3 linked regions of the Peterkaempfera bronchialis genome follow. The protein of the gene in region 2 interacts with the protein of the main gene of each other region in a pairwise test. Links are inferred from orthologs where the notes say so. Each region holds a gene or a part of one and is shown on either strand. Other genes may lie near its edges.

Region 1 (4,551 bases), 310 kb from region 2 along the record:
GCTCGCGGGCCACCGCGATGGTCTGCACATCGCCCTCGCCGCCGACCGCCATCAGCCCGGCGTAGCCGGCGATGCGGCCGGTGCCGTCCTCGGCCACCGTGTAGTGGCGGGTGGCGCCCGGGTGGCGGGTCTCGGCGAGTTCGGACCAGAACATGCCCGCCGACCAGGCGTCCTCGGGGAAGAGCACCCGCTCCAGCTCCAGCACCGGCTCGATGTCCCACCAGCGCATGGGCCGCAGTACGGCGCCGTCCGCACCGCTCACGCCGGGAGCACCGCCTTGTAGCCGGCGGGCACCTGGGCGTCCGGGCGGCGCAGGTAGAGCGGGACGGGCGGCAGCAGCTCGGCACCGGCCGCCAGCCGCTCGGCGGCCACGGCCGCCAGATGTCCGGCGGAGACGTGCTCGGGGCCCTGGGCGAGGGGGAAGGCATCCGGGTAGAGCAGCGCCCCGGCGCCCACGGCGGGCAGCCCGGCCACCTGCTCGGCGAGGTCGGCGGGCCGGTCGACGTCCGGGCCGGAGATCCGCGCCCCGTCCCCGTCGTAGCGGGCCCAGTAGACCTCCTTGCGGCGGGCGTCGGTGGCGGCGGTGAACGGCCCGGCCAGGCCGTCCGCGCGGGCGGCGTGCGCCAGCCCGTCCAGGGTGCAGACGCCGTGTACGGGGAGGTCCAGGGCGTGGCCGAGGGCCGCTGCGGTGACCAGGCCGACCCGCAGCCCGGTGTACGGGCCGGGGCCGACGCCCACCACGACGGCGGTCAGGTCGCCCTTGGCCGCACCGGCTTCCCGCAGCACCTGGTCGATCACCGGCAGCAGCAGCTCACCGTGGCGCCGGGCGTCGATCCGGGTGGACTCGGCGACCACGGCCGTCCCGTCGTGCACGGCGGCGGTGACGGCGGGGGTCGCGGTGTCGAAGGCGAGGAGGAGCACGGGAACCTACAACCGTGGTGGGGTCTGCTGTCTCGTGCACCATGCTACGTTCCGCGCGCCCGCCCTAGGGCCCGGCAGCCGCCCCGGCCCGCGCGGCCACCGGGCCGGCCCGGTGGCCACCCGTTCCGCCCACCACCCGGACCGGGGGAAGGCGGAACCAGTGGCTGCTGGCACGATGGGAGGCGACAGAGAGCGGAAGGCAGGAGTGCTCGTGGCGAAGATCGGTTCGGGGATGGTCGTCACCGGCCTCACCCTGGGGGCGCTGGCGGTGGTCGCCGCGCTCGCCGTGCAGGCGAACGGCACCGAGCGCAAGGCCGCCCCGGCCTCACCCCCGCCACCGACGGCGACGACCACCGCGTCGCCCGGGGCCTCGGCGGTGAAGCGGCCGGGGACGCCCGCACTGCCCGCCGACTCGGGCAGCGGGCAGCGGGTGGTCTACTCGCTGGACGCCGACCGGGTGTGGCTGGTGGACCCGGCGCACAAGCCGCAGGTGGTGCGCACCTTCACGGTCCAGCCCAGCACGCTCGACCCGGAGCCGGGCAGCTACCAGGTCTTCGCCCGCGACACCGCGCTCACCGGCTCCGACGGGCGGCCGATCGAGCATGTGGTGCTCTTCGCCCGGGTCTCCGGCACGGTGGTCGGGTTCAGCGCTGCGGTGGACGGGACGACACCCAAGCCGGACCCCAAGCAGCGGACCGGCGGGATCCGGGAGACCCGCGCGGACGCCAAGGCGCTCTGGGACTTCGCCGGGCTCCAGAGCACGGTCGTGGTGGTGCGCTGACCGCCTAGGCGGCCCGGTGCAGGCGCGGCCGGCCGGTCGGCGCGGCGGGCGCGGCCGGTTCCTCGGCTGCGGCCGGTGCTGCGCTCGGTTCGCCGGCCGGGGGCGGGGTGGAGACTGCGGCGGCGGCCGCGCAGGCGGCCAGGACGGCCCGGAAACCGACGGCCGGTGGCTGGGACGGGTCGGCCGGGGACCGGCCCTGCTGAGTGCTGCTCGGCATGGCGCCTCCTGGAGTTAGGTACACCTCACCGCAGACTCCATGTGACCATGCCCGGTCCCGGCAGCGCAACAACATGCCGACAACGTGTCGGCAACGCGTCGGCGGCAACGCGTCGGCAGCAGCCGCTACCGGTCCAGCATCGACAGGTCGGCACCGTCCCAGCGCCGCCCCACGCCGCAGAGCACCACCCGGCGCGGGTCGGAGTCGTCGTCGGCGGCCGGGGCGTCGCCGCCCAGGGTGCGCTCGATGCGGACCTCCAGCCGGTCCTCGGACAGCTCCTCCACCTTGCCCTCGCCCCACTCCACGACCACCACCGACTCGGGCAGCGAGACATCCAGGTCGAGGTCGTCCATCTCCTCCAGGCCGCCGCCCAGCCGGTAGGCGTCCACATGCACCAGCGGCGGGCCGCCGACCTGCGAGGGGTGCACCCGGGCGATCACAAAGGTGGGCGAGGTGACCGCGCCGCGCACCCCCAGCCCCTCCCCCAGCCCCCGGGTGAGCGTGGTCTTCCCGGCGCCCAGCTCCCCGGAGAGCAGCACCAGGTCGCCGGGGCGCAGCAGCGCGGCCAGGTCGCGGCCCAGCCGCCGCATCAGCTCGGGGGTGGGCACGGTGAGGGTGGCGTACGAGCCCATGGGTCTGTCTCGGTCCTTCCGGGGTGGGCGTGGCGGAGTGCGGGTCGTGGCGGAGTGCGGGTGTCCGGCTCTCAGGGTCGCATGCCGAGGTCGCCGGCGGACCCCTCCTCGCCGCAGTCGGGCAGGTCGGAGGGCAGGGCTCCGCAGCGGCGGGCGGCGCGCTCCAGCAGCGCCGCCAGGTGGTCGCCGACCAGTTCCGGGTGCTCCAGCATCACCAGGTGGCCCGCGTCGGGGACGAGTACCAGCTCGGCGCCGGGCAGCGCCTCGGCTATCGCCTCGCTGTGGCCGGGCGGGGTGAGCAGGTCCCGGGTACCGGCCAGCACCAGGGTGGGGATGCCGTCCATGGCGGCCAGCGCGGATGTCTTGTCGTGCAGGCCGAAGGCCGGGTAGAACTCGGCGACCACATCGATGGGGGTGGCCTCCAGCATCTGCTCGGCGAAGCGGGCGACCGCCGGATCGACCTCCCCGCTGCCGAAGGAGAACTTGCGGTACAGCACCGCCGTCAGCTCGCTGCCCGCCCGCCGGGTGGCCTCCACCAGCTCCACCTGGCGGCCCAGCACCCTGAGCACCCCCGGCGCGAACCGGTGCAGCACCTTGGCGCCGTAGGCGGGCAGCCCGAGGGTGACCTCACGCCAGTTGCCGGCGGTGGTGCCGATCAGGGCCACCCCCGCGACCCGGTCGCTGAAGTAGTCCGGGTCCTGGTCGGCCAGCGCCATGATCGTCATACCGCCCATGGAGTGGCCCACCAGCACCAGGGGCCCTTCGGGGGCCACGGCGTCCAGGACGGCCCGTAGGTCGCCGCCGAGCTGGTCGATGGTGGCGGCCTCGCCGGACTGGTACGAGTGGCCGCGCTCGGAGCGGCCGTGGCTGCGCTGGTCCCAGAAGACCAGGCGGGTGTCGTCCCGGAGCCGGGCGCGCTGGAAGTGCCAGCTGTCCTGGTTGAGGCAGTAGCCGTGGCAGAAGACCACGGTGAGCGGTGCGGTCCCGCCCAGGGCGGCGCCGGGCGTGCCGTCGGCGCCGGTGGGGGCGGTGGCCGGACAGGCCGGCATCCGCTGCTGCGGGCGGCGGCGGCCGAACCAGCCGCGCCGTATCAGGGCGTCGTCCGGGTCCTCGCCGGGCGGCTCGGCGAAGGCGGCGGCTGAGGCGGGGTCTGAGGCGGAGGCGACGGGGTTTGAAGCGGGGTCGCAGTCCGGTGCCGGGTCCATCGCTGCGGTATCCCGGCCGGGCCGGGCGAGGCCGTCGAGTTCCACATAGAGCCGGGTGCCGTCCTCGGCGGCGATCTGGCGGGAGACCCCGCGCAGCGAGCCGAACGGCGCGGCGGCGTCCAGTTCGGCGCGGGCGCGCAGCCGCATCGTCCGGCCGACGGTGAGCCGTTCCAGGGCGACCCCGGCGGCGGCGCCCGCCGCGACCACGCCCACCGAGAGGCCGAAGACGCCCGCCCGGCGACCGGCCCTGAGCAGCCGGCCGTCCACGGTCGCCCCGGCGACCTCGCCGACCGCCTGGACCGCCCGGGCCGCGGACTCGGCCGCCCCGGCCGCCGCGCGGCCCGCCTCGCCGCTCATCCCTGGGCCTCGGTTGCCTCGGTAGTCATAGCAGAGGGTGACCTCCTACCCGCGGGCCTCGGCACCGGCCCACCCGTGCAGATGCCTACGCGGAACTCTTACCCCGATCCTGGTGACGATCTCGTAGGAGATCGTCCCGCAGGCCCGCGCCCAGTCCTCGGCGGTGGGCTCACCACGGTCCCCGGGGCCGAAGAGCACTGCCTCGTCACCGACCTCGGCGCGGTCTCCGCCCAGGTCCACCACGAACTGGTCCATCGCGACCCGTCCGGCCACCGTACGCCACTTTCCGGCCACCTGGACCGGGCCGCCGTTGCTCGCATGGCGCGGGATGCCGTCGGCGTAGCCGAGCGGCACCAGGGCCAGGGTGGTCTCGCCGGGGGTGGTGTAGTGGTGCCCGTAGCTGACGCCATGGCCGCCGGGCACCCGCTTGACCGAGGC
Region 2 (4,634 bases):
CCGGGCCGTAACGCTGGACGACTGAGAGGCCCGTACGGCACGGCAAGACGGCGGCGGCCGCACCCTCCCGGGACTGGGGGGTGCGGCCGCCGCCGTCTGCTGTGCCGTGCCGTGCGTCGGATGGGCGGTCAGGCGACCCCCGGCCGGGCCGGAGCGCCCCGGCCGGGCATCCCGAGCACCGGAACGCCGCCGATGGTGTCGCTGCCCAGCAGCCCGCCGATCACCGCTCCCCCGCTGTGCGACGGATGGGGCGCGGTCGGGCTCTGGCCGCCCGGCGCCGAGCTGGTGCCGCCGGCCGGTGCCTGGGTGTGGTGCGTCGAACCGCCGCTGTGGTGCCCGGTGCCGCTGCCGGGCGCCGGGTGCGCGGACTGCTGCCGCCCGGGCACCGCCGTACGGCTCGGGACGGTCGGCGCGGTCGGCGTGGAGGTCCGGCCAGGCGGCCGGGTCGCCGGGTGGGAAGTCGGCGGCGGGCCGGACGGTGGGCGCGTGGTGGCCGCGCCGTCCGGCGACCGGGTGGGCCAGGTGGGCCTGCCGTAGTCGGTGGGCGGGGCCGGCTGCTGGGGCACCACCGTGGTGGGCACCGCGCCGGTCCGTACCGCCGCGCCCAGGATCGAACCCAGCACCAGGCTCAGCCCGATGACCACCGTGGAGAGCACCGCGCCACGGCGCAGCACCCGCCGCCGCAGCCGCTGCACGGAGGCGGTGGGACCGAGCCTCCGCCAGGCGTCCAGGGCCAGCCTGCCGTCGACGGAGCCGAACGGCGCCCCGGCGATCAGCAGCGGGCTCCAGGCCGCCAGATAGATGATGTCGGGCGCGTCATAGGCGGGCACCGCCTGCCAGCTGACGGTGAACAGCAGCGCCACCGAGAGCAGCATCGCGGCAGCCGCCGCAGCCCGCTGCCACAGGCCGAGCACCGACAGCACACCGACCACGATCTGGGTGAACGCCACGGCGAGCCCGGCGCCGACCGGGTGGGCCATCGCGAAGTCCAGCAGCGGCTGGGTGAAGCTCCACGGGTGCAGCGAGGCGAGCCAGCGCATCATGGAGCCCCGGTCGCCGCCGTCGAAGTAGACGGGGTCGCAGAGCTTGCTGAAGCCCGCGTAGACCGAGATGCAGCCGAGGAAGACCCGCAGCGGCAGCAGCACCAGGCCCAGGTCGACCTTGCGGCCCGGGTACCAGGCGTGGTGCGCCAGGTCTCCGGACGCCTGCGCCCAGACCTCGTCCTCCTGCGGCCGGTACTCCTCGCCGCCCGGCGTCCAGCCGGACATCGGCGGCTCCGACCGCGCCGGGCGCCCGGCGGACTGCCGCAGCCCGTACCCGCCCTGCTGGGGGACGCTGCGGCCGTAGGGGCCGCCCTCCCCGAACGGGATGCGGGGCACCGCGCGGGTGGCGGCCTCCTCCGCGTCCTCGGCGCCGATGGGCTGGGGGACCAGCCGTACGGCGTCGAGCAGCTGAGTGGCCGCCAGGTCCCCGGGCCGCGCCTGGCCGGACCAGGTGACGGCGGTGACCCGCCCCTTGCGGCGCGGGCCCGTGGCGGCGCCCACGCCCACCAGGGCCATCGCCGAGGGCACGGCGGACGAGGGCACGGCGGACGGGGGCACGGCGAAGGACGGGGGCGAGTAGGACCCGCCGTACGAGCGGGCGTACGCGGGTGCGCCGATGAGCGGGGCGACCGGCGCCGCGAGCCGGACCCGGAAGCTGGCGTGCGAGCCCCCGATCCGCACCGGGTCGCTCGGCACCTTGATCGTGCTCAGCTCGGGCGGTTCGCCTATTCCGGCGGAGCGTCCCCCCTGGGAACGGGGAGGTGTTCTGGTGTCCACACACCACTAACCGAATGACACGGGGTTAGGACACCCCTCGGAGCGCATCCGGCGCGGATCGAATCCGGATGTGGACGCGGATCGGGCCCCGGGCCGCCGCGCCGGGTGCGCGTACGCCCCCTCGGGCGGGCCGGAGGGGGCGTACGCGAGGCGTGCGGCCGGTGTCAGCGGGCGGCGCGCAGCCGGGCCGCCTCGTAGAGCACGATGCCGGCGGCGACGCCCGCGTTGAGCGACTCGGTCTGGCCCGGCATGGGGATGCGCACGGTGAGGTCGCAGGTCTCGGAGACCAGCCGGGACAGGCCCTTGCCCTCCGAGCCGACCACGATCACCACCGGCCCGCTCAGCGCGTCCAGGTCGGCGACCTCGGCCTCGCCCTCGGCGGCCAGGCCGACCACCATCAGACCGGCCTTCTGGTAGGTCTCCAGCGCACGGGTCAGGTTGGTGGCCCGGGAGACCTGGAGCCGGGCGGCGGCGCCCGCCGAGGTCTTCCAGGCGCCGGCGGTCATCCCGGCCGCGCGGCGCTCGGGGACGACCACGCCGTGTCCGCCGAAGGCGGCGGCGGAGCGGACCACGGCGCCGAGGTTGCGCGGGTCGGTGACCCCGTCCAGGGCGACGATCAGCGGGTCCTCGCCGGCGTCGGCGGCGGTCTCCAGCAGGTCCTCGGGGTGGGCGTACTCATACGGCGGGACCTGGAGCACCAGGCCCTGGTGGTTGAGGCCGCCGGTCATCTGGTCCAGCTGCGGGCGCGGCGCCTCCATCAGCGGGATGCCCCGGTCGTTGGCCTCCTGGAATGCCTCCCGTACGCGGTCGTCGCTGTCGATGAACTGCATCACATAGAGCGCGGTCGCGGGGACGCCGCCGCGCAGCGCCTCGACCACCGAGTTGCGGCCGACGACCAGTTCGGCGGCGCCGGCGCCGCCGCGCCCGCCGCGCCCGGTGCCACCGGCCCGGCGCATGCCGGCCCGGGCCTTGGCGTCGCGCTCGCGCTTGACGGCGGCGTTGGCGGCCCGCTGCTTGGGGTGGCCCTTGCGGGCCTCGGCGGGCGGGGTCGGGCCCTTGCCCTGGAGCGCCTTCCGGCTGTGGCCGCCGGTACCGACACTGGCGCCCTTCTTGGACCCCGGGTTGCGGCGGTTCCTGCGCTGGCTGTTGCCGGCCATGGGTGTACGTCCTGTCCTGTTCGTCATGGGGGTGGGCCGCACCGGCTCCGGTGCGGCCCACCCGTGGTCCGTGCCCGCCTCCGGGCGCTGTGCGGCCAGTGCCCCGCGCGGCGAGCCGGTGGGCCCGCCCCGGGGGCGCCCCCTCGGGTTACTGGCTGCTGATCGTCCAGCGCGGGCCGGACGGGGTGTCCTCGATGGCCAGGCCGGCCTGGCCCAGCTGCTCGCGGATGGCGTCCGCGGTGGCGTAGTCCTTGCGGGCCCGCGCCGCCTGCCGCTGCTCCAGCACCAGGCGTACCAGGCTGTCGACCACGCCGTGCAGGTCCTCACCGCGCTCGGCGCCGGCCCACATCGGGTCAAGCGGGTCGAGGGCCAGTACTCCGAGCATCGCACGGACCTCGGCGAGGCGTGCCACCGCGTTGTCCTTGTCATCGGCGTTGAGTGCGGCATTGCCCTGCCGCACCGTGGTGTGCACGATGGCGAGCGCCTGCGGGACGCCCAGGTCGTCGTCCATCGCCTCGGCGAAGGCCGGCGGTACCTCGGCGGCCGGTTCGACGGTGCCGCAGCGCTCGACCACCCGCTGGACGAAGCCCTCGATCCGGCCGAAGGCCGACTCGGCCTCGCGCAGCGCCTCCTCGCTGTACTCGATGGTGGAGCGGTAGTGCGGGGCGGCCAGGTAGTAGCGGAGCACGATCGGCCGCCAGCGCTGCACCATCTCGGAGACCAGCACCGAGTTGCCGAGCGACTTGGACATCTTCTCGCCGCTCATGGTGACCCAGGCGTTGTGCACCCAGAAGTTGGCGAAGTCGTCGCCGTAGGCGCGGGACTGGGCGATCTCGTTCTCATGGTGCGGGAAGATCAGGTCGATCCCGCCGCCGTGGATGTCGAAGGCGCTGCCCAGGTACTTGTGGGCCATCGCGGAGCACTCCAGGTGCCAGCCGGGCCGACCGCGCCCCCACGGGGTCTCCCAGCTGGGCTCGCCGGGCTTGGCCGCCTTCCACATGGCGAAGTCGCGCGGGTCGCGCTTGCCGGTCTCGCCCTCGCCCTCGGGCTGGCGCAGATTGTCCAGCTCCTGGTTGGAGAGGGAGAGGTAGCCGGGGAAGGAGCGGACGTCGAAGTAGACGTTGCCGTCGGCGGCGTAGGCGTGGCCGCGCTCGATGAGGGTCTGCATCATCTCGACCATCTCGGGCACATGGCCGGTGGCGCGGGGCTCGACGGTCGGCGGGAGGCACCCGAGGACGCTGTAGCCGTCGTTGAAGGCGCGCTCGTTGGCGTACGAGATCTGCCACCAGGGCCGACCGAGCTCGTGCTCCTTGGCGATCACCTTGTCGTCGATGTCGGTGACATTGCGGCAGAAGGTGACGTCATAGCCCCGGTAGCCGAACCAGCGGCGCAGCACGTCGAAGTTGAGGCCGGAACGGATGTGCCCGATGTGCGGGGCGGCCTGCACGGTCGCGCCGCACAGGTAGATCGAGACACACCCCGGTACGAGCGGGACGAAGTCGCGTACCTGGCGGGTGCTGGTGTCGTACAGGCGAATGCTCACAGCGTCAAGCGTAGTGGGAAACCGGCAGTGCCCCGCGACGTATGCGTCGCGGGGCGGTCACGAGCCGATACCGGTGGGAGAGGCGGGGCGCCGCCAGGCGCCGTCTAGAGGTGG
Region 3 (3,665 bases), 310 kb from region 2 along the record:
GGCTGGCAGCCGTTGCGTCCCAGGCCGGTGTCGGCCTTGAGGTGGACCCGCGCCGGTACGCCGGTCGCGTCGACGGCGGCCAGCAGCTCCTCCAGCGCCCAGCGGGCGCTGAGGGAGATGTCCACGTCGGCGTGGAGCGCCTCGGCCCAGGGGCCGCCGGGCGTCCACAGCCAGCAGAGCACCCGGGCCTGGTCGGGGCCGATCCCGGCGGCCCGCAGCGCCAACGCCTCCTCGGGGGTGGCGGTGCCGAGCCAGGTCGCGCCCGCCAGCAGGGCCTCGCGGGCGCAGGGCACCATGCCGTGGCCGTAGGCGTCCGCCTTGACCACGGCCATCACCGCGGATCGGCCCGTGCGGGCCCGCAGGGATTCGACATTGGCCCGCAGCGCCGCCAGGTCCACGGTCGCTTCGGCACGCATCGCTGTTCTCATCGCCTGCAAGTCTCCCAGAACCCTCGGATACGGCCTGCCCGGAGTGGGTGCGGCAACGCAGAGCGCCCGCCCTGGATCCGGCCCGGGCGGGCGCTGCGCGGCCTCTCCGCGACGGCCTGGTGCGGCCTGCGGCCTGGCGGCGGTCAGGTGCCGGGGCGCTTGCCCCAGACGTAGACGTAGTCGTGCAGCTTGAGGACGCCCCACAGGCGCTTGGCGTCGCTGTTGGTCATATTGACGCAGCCGTGCGAGCCGGGCGGCGTGGAGATCGGGATGGAGACCCCGTGGAAAGCCTGCCCGCCGTCGAAGAACTGGCTGTACGGCATGGCGACGTTGTACAGCGTCGACCAGTGGTCCTTGTTCCGCCAGTAGACCCGCTTGAGGCCGGGGCGGGTCTCATAGCCGTCGCGCCCGGAGCGGATCTTCACCGGGCTGTAGACCACCTTCTTGCCGTTCTGCACCCAGAGCAGTTGGCGCTTGAGGTCCACGCAGGCGATCCGGCCCCTGTTGGTGGGGCATGTGCCGGCCGCGTTGGGGTTCGCACTGGCCTTCAGCTGCTGGATCTTGCTCCAGGTGACCGGGCCCGCGTAGCCGATGTGCGGGGTGATCCCATATCTGACCTGGAACTTCTGGATCGCCCGGCAGTCCTTCGCGGACTGCCTGCCGTCCGCCTTGAGCTTGAGGTAGGACTCCACCTGGCGCTGGTACGGACCGGTCTTGCCGGTACAGGACGAGGCCGCCTGGGCCTCACCCCCGACCACGAAGAGCGACACCGGGGCCACCAGGCCCACGGTGGCGAGCGCCACCCCGGTCCGCCGCCCGAGGGCCGCCGCGCGTGGACGCCACCCTGGTATCCGCTGGTGCTGCATGCTCCGCCTCCCCTGCGCGCCCGTCGACGACGCGACGCGCCTCACCCCCTGAGGGCCTGCGGGTACCCACCCGCACATCAGGTACGACCATCGGATCGGCCGCTGCGGTTGCATGTGTTACGGAGACGTGATCCAGCCGATGGGCCGGAACCAGCCACCACGGGAGACTGCCTGCGGGTCAGCCCGGGGGTCAGCCGGCGGCGCGCACGCTCCGCCAGGCGGCCCGGACCGCCGCCGCGACCTCCAGGGCGGTGACCGGCGCACCCTGCGGCTCCGCACCGGCCACCGGGACGGTGCCGGAGCGGCCGGCGGCGGCCGTACGGGCGGCCAGGCCGTGCAGATAGGCGGCGGCGGAGGCGGCGTCCACCGGGGCCAGCCCGGCGGCGAGCAGCGACCCGGTGATACCCGAGAGCACATCGCCGCTCCCGGCCGTGGCCAGCCAGGGAGTCCCGGTCGGATTCACCCGCACGGGGGTACCGCCGGCCACCGGGAAGGACGGCCACTCCCGGTACCGGGCGGAGTGCACCCGCGCCGACTCGGCCGGGGCGGGCACCACCACCGTGGTCGACCCCTTGAGCAGCACCACCGCCCCGTACGCCTCGGCGAGCCGCACGGCGTGCCGCAGCCGGGCATGCGCCACCTCCTCGGCGGGCTCACCCCGGTGCACGGCGGCCAGCAGCCGCGTCGCCTCGCCCGCGTGCGGGGTCAGCAGCACGGGCGCCCGGCGGCCCTCCAGGGCGACCGGGCCGCGCTGCGCCAGCAGGGTCAGCCCGTCCGCGTCCACCAGCACCGGGACGTCGTCGGCCAGCGCCTCGTCCAGCGCCCGGTGCGCCTCCGGCCCGTCCCCCAGCCCCGGGCCCACCACCCAGGCCTGCACCCGCCCGGTCTGCGCCGGGCCGCCGGAGGTCACCAGCGTCTCCGGGAAGCGCCGCACCACCTCCTCGGCCGCACTGCCCGCGTACCGCACCGCGCCCGCGCCGCCGTGCAGCGCCCCCGCCACCGCCAGCACGGCCGCCCCCGGATAGCGCGCGGAACCCGCCGCCACCCCCAGCACGCCCCGCCGGTACTTGTCGCTCTCCGCCGTGGGCACCGGCAGCAGCGCCGCCAGATCGGCATGCTGCAACGCCTCGACGGCCGCCCGGCCCCCCGGCCGCCCCTCGCCCAGCTCGGGCCCCAGCCCGATGTCCACCAGCCGCACCACGCCCGCGTACTCCGCGCCCGGGTCCACCAGCAGCCCCGGCTTGTGGGTGCCGAAGGTGACCGTCACATCGGCCCGTACGGCGGCCCCGTGCACCTCCCCCGTGTCCGCGTCGACCCCGCTCGGCAGGTCGACGGCCACCACCAGCGCCCCGCCCCGCTCCCGCGCCCGCTGCGCCGCCGCCGCGAACGGCACCGCCTCCGGACGCAGCCCGCCCTGGCCGCCGATGCCGACGATCCCGTCCAGCACCAGATCGGCCCGCTCGATCCGCTGCTCCCCCTCCCCCCTGCCGTGCACCACCGTGCCACCGGCCGCCCGCAGCGCCGCCAGCCCGCCCCGGTGCGCCTTCTCCGGCGTCAGCAGCACCGCCGCCACCCCGGCGCCGCGCCGGGCCAGCCGGGCGCCGGCATACAGCGCGTCACCCCCGTTGTCCCCGCTGCCGGCCAGCACCACCACCCTGCTGCCGTACACACTGCCCCGCAGGTCCGACAACGCCCTCGCACAGGTCGCCGCCAGCCCCGCCGCCGCCCGCTGCATCAGCGCGCCCTGCGGCAGCCGCGCCATCAGCGCCGCCTCCGCCGCCCGCACCCGCTCGACCGTGTGCGCGTACCGCATCCGAGCCTCCCTCAGCGACTCTCCGCCGGACGCCGAGCAGAGTCACCCCTCGGCGATCACCACCGCCGACGCTACGCCCGCGTCATGGCTGAGCGACACATGCCAGGCCGTCACCCCGAGCTCCGCAGCGCGGGCGGCCACCGTGCCCGCCACCTTGAGCACCGGTCGCCCGGACGGCTCGCTGTGCACCTCGGCGTCCAGCCAGTTGAGTCCGGACGGCGCCCCCAGCGCCTTGGCCAGCGCCTCCTTGGCGGCGAACCGCACCGCCAGCGAGGCCGTGGAGCGCCGCTCCCCCGACGGCAGCCAGAGCTCGGCCCCGGTGAAGAGCCGCTCGGCCATCCTCGGGGTGCGCTCCAGCGACTCTCCGAAGCGGTCGATCGCCGCGACGTCGATGCCCACGCCTATGATCATCCGCCCGCTCCTTCCCGCGGCGGCATCCGCCGTCCGCGCCCTTCTGGACCACAGCATTCCGCACCGGGCGACCGTGCGCGCGCACCGAAGGGGTCCGAACCGGAGGCGCGCACGCCGAAAGGCCGGGCCGCCCAGCGGGGCGGCCCG

The links.
Region 1: the proteins of rlmB (region 2) and tsaE interact in binary tests that used the Escherichia coli proteins (3 or more experiments, as listed by UniProt). The link is inferred for Peterkaempfera bronchialis from one-to-one orthologs.
Region 3: the proteins of rlmB (region 2) and C7M71_RS11700 interact in binary tests that used the Escherichia coli proteins (3 or more experiments, as listed by UniProt). The link is inferred for Peterkaempfera bronchialis from one-to-one orthologs.

The regions. Positions count from the first base shown.
Region 1 is NZ_CP031264.1:2,683,694-2,688,244, forward strand. Bases 799-3,602 are described here. They hold tsaE (tRNA (adenosine(37)-N6)-threonylcarbamoyltransferase complex ATPase subunit type 1 TsaE), read right to left. Parts: upstream 2,552-3,602; coding sequence 2,045-2,551; downstream 799-2,044. Other genes in these bases: tsaB (tRNA (adenosine(37)-N6)-threonylcarbamoyltransferase complex dimerization subunit type 1 TsaB), read right to left, coding at 799-921; C7M71_RS11670 (hypothetical protein), read left to right, coding at 1,133-1,702; C7M71_RS11675 (hypothetical protein), read right to left, coding at 1,707-1,919; C7M71_RS11685 (alpha/beta fold hydrolase), read right to left, coding at 2,623-3,602. Outside these bases: rimI (ribosomal protein S18-alanine N-acetyltransferase), read right to left, coding at 1-229; more of tsaB, read right to left, coding at 259-798; more of C7M71_RS11685, read right to left, coding at 3,603-4,113; alr (alanine racemase), read right to left, coding at 4,159-4,551. UniProt on the Escherichia coli protein: Required for the formation of a threonylcarbamoyl group on adenosine at position 37 (t(6)A37) in tRNAs that read codons beginning with adenine.
Region 2 is NZ_CP031264.1:2,994,169-2,998,802, forward strand. The notes cover bases 982-3,868. They hold rlmB (23S rRNA (guanosine(2251)-2'-O)-methyltransferase RlmB), read right to left. Parts: upstream 2,978-3,868; coding sequence 1,985-2,977; downstream 982-1,984. Other genes in these bases: C7M71_RS13210 (DoxX family protein), read right to left, coding at 982-1,739; cysS (cysteine--tRNA ligase), read right to left, coding at 3,126-3,868. In the rest of the region: C7M71_RS13205 (nucleotidyltransferase family protein), read left to right, coding at 1-25; more of C7M71_RS13210, read right to left, coding at 129-981; more of cysS, read right to left, coding at 3,869-4,520; C7M71_RS13225 (PPOX class F420-dependent oxidoreductase), read right to left, coding at 4,625-4,634. UniProt on the Escherichia coli protein: Specifically methylates the ribose of guanosine 2251 in 23S rRNA.
Region 3 is NZ_CP031264.1:2,688,591-2,692,255, forward strand. Bases 797-3,665 are described here. They hold C7M71_RS11700 (NAD(P)H-hydrate epimerase), read right to left. Parts: upstream 3,108-3,665; coding sequence 1,485-3,107; downstream 797-1,484. Other genes in these bases: C7M71_RS11695 (L,D-transpeptidase family protein), read right to left, coding at 797-1,294; C7M71_RS11705 (holo-ACP synthase), read right to left, coding at 3,150-3,518. Outside these bases: alr (alanine racemase), read right to left, coding at 1-416; more of C7M71_RS11695, read right to left, coding at 572-796. UniProt on the Escherichia coli protein: Bifunctional enzyme that catalyzes the epimerization of the S- and R-forms of NAD(P)HX and the dehydration of the S-form of NAD(P)HX at the expense of ADP, which is converted to AMP.